DNA from 2 places in the Bradyrhizobium sp. Ken64 genome. Region 1 is predicted to be linked to the other one. Evidence: predicted binding sites of a transcription regulator. Region 1 holds the regulator's gene; the other holds the start of a gene.
The links. The regulator HrcA, encoded in region 1, represses chaperone genes, less so after heat shock. The targets are predictions, from matches to a motif close to GTTAGCACTCNCNNNNNGNGAGTGCTAAC.

Region 2: a site for HrcA is predicted at 2,055-2,083, ahead of AC0L2F_RS13310 (co-chaperone GroES). Genes of this name have one in related genera too.

The regions. Positions count from the first base shown of each region.
Region 1 is NZ_JBVVPA010000007.1:199,713-202,919, forward strand. Features, by position in the region: gene rph (ribonuclease PH) at 1-546, opposite strand, end outside; gene hrcA (heat-inducible transcriptional repressor HrcA) at 728-1,816, shown strand; gene grpE (nucleotide exchange factor GrpE) at 1,913-2,530, shown strand; gene pncA (bifunctional nicotinamidase/pyrazinamidase) at 2,667-3,207, opposite strand, start outside.
Region 2 is NZ_JBVVPA010000006.1:199,806-203,012, forward strand. Features, by position in the region: gene groL (chaperonin GroEL) at 13-1,653, opposite strand; gene AC0L2F_RS13310 (co-chaperone GroES) at 1,698-2,012, opposite strand; gene AC0L2F_RS13315 (usg protein) at 2,387-2,674, shown strand; gene AC0L2F_RS13320 (cupin domain-containing protein) at 2,829-3,207, shown strand, end outside.

The DNA of each region.
Region 1 (3,207 bases):
TTCGGAGTCCTCGGCATAGTCGAGGTCGAGCACGGGCGTGCCCTTGTAGATGCCGCAGGAGATCGCGGCGACGTTGTCGCGCAACACATTGGCCTTCACCATGTTGCGCGCCTTCATCCAGCTGACGCAATCGGCGAGCGCGACCCAGGCACCGGTGATCGAGGCCGTGCGGGTGCCGCCGTCGGCCTGGAGCACGTCGCAGTCGACCGTGATCTGGCGTTCGCCAAGCGCTTCGAGATTGATGATGGTGCGCAGCGAGCGGCCGATCAGGCGCTGAATTTCGACGGTGCGGCCGCTCTGCTTTCCGGCGGAGGCCTCGCGGCGGGTGCGTTCCGAGGTCGCGCGCGGCAGCATGCCGTATTCGGCGGTGACCCAGCCGCGGCCCTGGCCCTTCAGCCATGGCGGCAGGCGGTCTTCCAGCGTGGCGGTGACCAGCACGTGAGTGTCGCCGAATTTCACCAGGCACGAACCTTCCGCATATTTGACCACGCCGCGCTCCAGCGTCACGGGGCGCAGTTCGTCGGGCGCACGGCGGCTTGGCCGCATGGGAAATCCTCCAAAACTCTCGGAAAAGGGCTGTTGGCGGTGCTTGTAGGGGGGGTGAGGGTGGGCGGCAAGGGGGAAGATCGAGGCCTTCTTCACCTGCGATTTTCAATCCGCCAACGCCACGCTTGTCAGAAGCGTCCGGGATAGACAAATTACCTGTATCTTAGAGGAGTTACGGTCTGTGGCCCATCACGATCCGATCCATCTGATCGCGCCGCGCGCGGGCCTTGCCCAGCTCAACGAGCGTTCCCGCGACATCTTTCGTCAAATCGTCGAAAGCTATCTGGCGACCGGGGAGCCGGTGGGCTCGCGCAATATTTCGCGCTTGATCGCCATGCCGCTGTCGCCCGCCTCGGTCCGCAACGTCATGGCCGACCTGGAACAGCTCGGCCTGATCTATGCCCCGCACACTTCCGCCGGCCGGTTGCCGACGGAACTCGGCCTGCGCTTCTTCGTCGATGCCCTGATGCAGGTCGGCGACCTCAATGACGGTGAACGGCAGGCGATCCAGAGCCAGTTGACCTCCGTCGGCCACGCGCAATCGGTCGAGGCCGCCCTCGAGGAGGCATTGACGCGGCTCTCCGGCCTGACCCGCGCAGCCGCCGTCGTGCTGACGCCGAAATCCAATGCGCGGCTGAAACATATCGAATTCGTCCGGTTGGAACCGGAAAAGGCATTGGTGATCCTGGTCGGCGAGGACGGGCAGGTCGAAAACCGCGTGTTGACGCTGCCGCCGGGGGTTCCATCCTCGGCGTTGACCGAAGCCGGCAACTTCCTCAATGCGCGGATCCGGGGCCGGACCCTGGCCGAGGCCCGGCTGGAGCTCGAGACCGCGCTCGGAGAGGCGCGCACCGAGCTCGATCAGCTGACCCACAAGGTGATCTCGGCCGGCATCGCCAGCTGGTCGGGCGGCGAGAACGAGGACCGGCAGCTCATCGTCCGCGGTCACGCCAATCTGCTCGAGGATTTGCATGCGCTGGAGGATCTCGAGCGCGTTCGCCTGCTGTTCGACGATCTCGAGACCAAGCGCGGCGTGATCGACCTGCTCGGCCGCGCCGAAACCGCGGAAGGCGTGCGGATCTTCATCGGCAGTGAGAACAAGCTGTTTTCGCTGTCGGGCTCGTCCACCATCATCTCGCCCTATCGGGATGCCGCCGGCCATATCGTCGGCGTTTTGGGCGTGATCGGGCCGACGCGGCTGAATTATGCCCGCGTGATCCCGACCGTGGACTACGCTGCCCGCATCGTCAGCCGGCTCCTGGGGGGCTGACCGGCGTCTCCCCCGATCACGGGCGCTTGATTTTCGGCGCCCGAAGCACGATATCCGGGCCAGAAACCCCCTGAGACGAATGCGAAAAGAGAGCCGATGACCGATCGAGACCGGCAACCCGAAGACACGAGTGCTGCGGCCGGCGAGCCCGTGGTGTCAAAACCCTACATCATGCCCGACGATCCCGAGCCCGGCTCGGTCGAGCTTTTGCAGAAGGAAGTCGCTGAGGCGCGCGACCGCATGCTGCGGACGCTGGCCGAGATGGAGAATTTGCGCAAGCGCACCGCCAAGGAGGTCGCTGACGCCAAGCTCTACGGCGTCACGGGCTTTGCCCGCGACGTGCTCGACATCGCCGACAACCTCCAGCGCGCGCTCGATGCCGTTCCGGCCGAAGCCCGTGCGACGGCCGATGCAGGCCTCGCCTCGCTGATCGAGGGCGTCGAGTTGACCGAGCGCTCGCTGCTCAGCGCGCTGGAAAAACACGGCGTGAAGAAGTTCGATCCTCTGGGCCAGAAGTTCGACCCGAACTTCCAGCAGGCGATGTTCGAGGTGCCCGATGCATCGGTACCCGCGGGCACCGTCGTGCAGGTCATGCAGGCCGGCTACACCATCGGCGAGCGCGTGCTGCGTCCCGCCTTGGTCGGTGTCGCCAAGGGCGGCGCCAAGGCCGCGCCCGCTGCCAACAGCAACGAGCCGAACGGCGCGGGCAACTGATCCTCATGGCGAGAAGGCGCGTCAGCGCCGTCTCGAACCATGCGGCCGAGCAGCAGCAACAGGGCCTTCACCCTTCGAGACGCGCGCGAAGAAGCGCGCTCCTCAGGACGAGGGTCTTGCAGTTCGATCGCGCCTCTTACGCGCTCGCCGCGATATCCGCAGACTGGATCCGCTTCACGCCAGCCTTGGCCATGTCGGCCCAGGCTTTTGCGAGCGAACCCTGATTGTCGATGCCGCGGCACGCGTCTTCCACCACATAGACCTCGAAGCCCGCCTTGCGCGCGTCCAGCGCGGTCCAGGCGACGCAGAAATCCGTCGCCAGCCCCGCGACGAAGACGCGCTTGATCTTGCGCGCCTTCAGATAGCCGGCAAGGCCGGTCGAGGTCTTGCCGTCGGCTTCGAGAAAGGCCGAATAGCTGTCGACGTCCTTGTGAAAACCCTTGCGGATGATGAGCTCGGCGTGCGGGATCGCAAGGTCCTTCGAGAGCGCGGCGCCGTCGGTGCCCTGCACGCAATGGTCGGGCCACAGCACCTGCTTGCCGTAGGGAAGATCGACGGTCTCGAACGGCTTCTTGCCGGCGTGGACTGACGCAAAGGAAACATGGCCTTGCGTGTGCCAGTCCTGCGTCATCACCACGTTCGAAAACGCTTTCGAGATCTTGTTGATGACGGGCACC
Region 2 (3,207 bases), on a different contig from region 1:
GGAATGGCTGGATCAGAAATCCATGCCGCCCATGCCGCCGCCCGGGGGCATCGCCGGACCGGCGCCGCCCTTCTTGGGCAGCTCGGCGACCATGGCTTCCGTGGTGATCAAGAGAGCCGCAACCGAGGCTGCGTTCTGGATCGCGGTACGGACCACCTTGGTCGGGTCGATGATGCCCTTCTTGACGAGGTCGACATATTCGCCGGTCTGGGAGTCGAAGCCGTAGGCGTACGACTTGTTCTCGAGGACCTTGCCGACGATGACGGAGCCGTCTTCACCGGCATTGATCGCGATCTGGCGAGCGGGCGCGGAGAGCGCCTTGCGCACGATCTCGACGCCGGTCTTCTGGTCGTCGTTCTTGGTGCGCAGGCCCTTGAGCTGCTCGGAGGCACGGAGCAAGGCGACGCCGCCGCCCGGGACGATGCCTTCTTCCACAGCCGCGCGAGTCGCATGCATCGCGTCATCAACGCGATCCTTGCGCTCCTTCACCTCGACCTCGGTCGCGCCGCCGACGCGGATCACCGCGACGCCGCCAGCGAGCTTGGCAAGACGCTCCTGGAGCTTCTCACGGTCGTAGTCCGAGGTGGTTTCCTCGATCTGCGCCTTGATCTGAGCCACGCGCGCTTCGATGTCGGCCTTCTTGCCGGCGCCGTTGACGATCGTGGTGTTCTCCTTGTCGATCATCACCTTCTTGGCGCGACCGAGCATGTTGAGCGTGACGTTCTCGAGCTTGATGCCGAGATCTTCCGAGATCGCCTGGCCACCGGTCAGGATCGCGATGTCCTGCAGCATGGCCTTGCGGCGATCACCGAAGCCCGGAGCCTTGACGGCAGCGACCTTCAGGCCGCCACGCAGACGGTTCACGACCAGGGTCGCAAGCGCTTCGCCTTCGACGTCCTCTGCGACGATGACCAGCGGCTTGCCGGTCTGCACCACGGCCTCGAGCAGCGGCAGCAGCTCGTTCAGCGATGAGAGCTTCTTCTCGTTGATGAGGATGTAGGCGTCGTCCATCTCAACGCGCATCTTGTCGGCGTTGGTGACGAAGTAGGGCGAGATGTAGCCGCGGTCGAACTGCATGCCCTCGACGACGTCGAGTTCGGTCTCGAGCGACTTGGCTTCCTCGACGGTGATGACACCCTCGTTGCCGACCTTCTTCATGGCGTCGGCGAGGAACTTGCCGATCTCTGCGTCACCGTTGGCCGAGATGGTGCCGACCTGGGCGATCTCGTCGTTCGAGGTGACCTTCTTGGAGTTCTTGACGAGGTCCGCAACGACGGCTTCGACCGCGAGGTCGATACCGCGCTTCAGATCCATCGGGTTCATGCCGGCGGCAACCGACTTGGCGCCTTCGCGCACGATCGCCTGGGCCAGCACGGTGGCGGTGGTGGTGCCGTCGCCGGCCGCGTCGGCGGACTTGGAAGCGACTTCGCGCACCATCTGCGCGCCCATGTTCTCGAACTTGTCCTCGAGCTCGATCTCCTTGGCGACGGTGACGCCGTCCTTGGTGATGCGGGGAGCGCCGAACGACTTGTCGAGCACGACATTGCGGCCCTTCGGACCGAGCGTGACCTTCACCGCGTTGGCGAGAATGTCGACGCCGCGAAGCATCTTGTCGCGCGCATCGACGGAGAATTTGACTTCTTTAGCTGCCATCTGGATTTTTTCCTTAGGTGTTTAACTGGATGAGAGAGGGGCTCTTAGGCCGCCTTCTTCTTGGAAGCGGGGACGTCGAGGACGCCCATGATGTCGCTTTCCTTCATGATCAGCAGGTCGACGTTGTCGATCTTGACCTCGGTGCCGGACCACTTGCCGAACAGCACGCGGTCGCCGACCTTCAGGTCGATCGGGATCAGCTTGCCAGCTTCGTCGCGGCCACCCGGGCCGACGGCGACGATCTCGCCCTGCGAGGGCTTTTCCTTCGCCGTGTCGGGAATGATGATGCCGCCAGCGGTCTTCTCTTCTGCGTCGATGCGCTTGACCACGACGCGGTCGTGAAGCGGACGGAAATTCATGCAGTTCTCCTAAGCTTTTGCACGAGTTGGAAATTTTGGATTGTTAGCAGTCTGTGCCGGCGAGTGCTAGCACAGGCACAGCTGAGATAAGGCAGGATTTTGGCGGGAGCAAGGGCTTGTAGCAGAAAAATAGCACTCGGAAGCGCCGCCTGCCAAAATCTCTTTCCATCGTTAATCGCGCTCGGCGCCCGTATTAGCACGGAGCTGTATCTGCTGCTAACGCATTGAATTTCAACAGCTTGTTAAACTTTTGGGCTTGAGATGGATTGTCAGTTTGCGTCACATTTCTCTCATGTGAGCGCATCAGCAGCGGGTGGCTCTTAAGGCGCACCGGAAAGCCACCCCTTGAATGCGCTCCTGCAAAGGAGGTTGGCATGGGCTTGCGGAGTGGAGCCGTTTCGGACGATTTCCGGAAACAGCTGCTGGGTTACGGAATGACGACCGCGCAGATTCTCTATCGGATGCCGGATCATCCCTCACTGCTCCAGACTTACGTCTGGCAGGACTACGACATGTTTCCGAAATTTCCGGCGCTGAAGGATTTCCTGGCGTTCTGGCAGGAAAAGCTCGACGGACCGCTTCACTCGGTGACAGTGGCGCATTCCAAGCTGATCAAGCCGGCCGAGTTGCGCGCGGTGGACGGCGTGTTCCGGCTGCATTGAAGGCGAGCGCGGGGCTGCAGGGTGGGTTGCCGTCAGCGTAACCCACCATGCTTCAACGGTTGCGGAAAGAAGTGGTGGGTACGTTAGCGCTAACCCACCCTGCGATTTCGCATTCTGTGCTAGCCTCTCCCCATAACAAAAGGGGAGACCGCCCATGGCCAAGAAAGCAAAATCGCGTAGCGCATCGCAGGCGGCGGTGAAGAAGCGAAGCGGGGCCAAACCCGCCGCACGATCCTTGGCGCGCAAGGCGGTGAAGGCGAAAGCTCGCGCGACACCGGCAAAGTCATCCGTCAAGAAACCGGCGCGCCCCAAGCAGCGCATTGCGATCAGCCATCACCGCGAGGAAGACTTCAAGGCCGACGGTCTGCGCACCTACGCGAAGTATCGCGATCTCGGCATCGCCGCCGCGAGCCACGGCCTCGCGCAGGCGCACGTGATCCGGCTGCAAGGCCCTTGCAATCCGGACGAGGTGTCGAAGCTGCACTTCCACGACGTCGAATTCCAGATGGTCTACGTGCTCAAGGGCTGGGTGA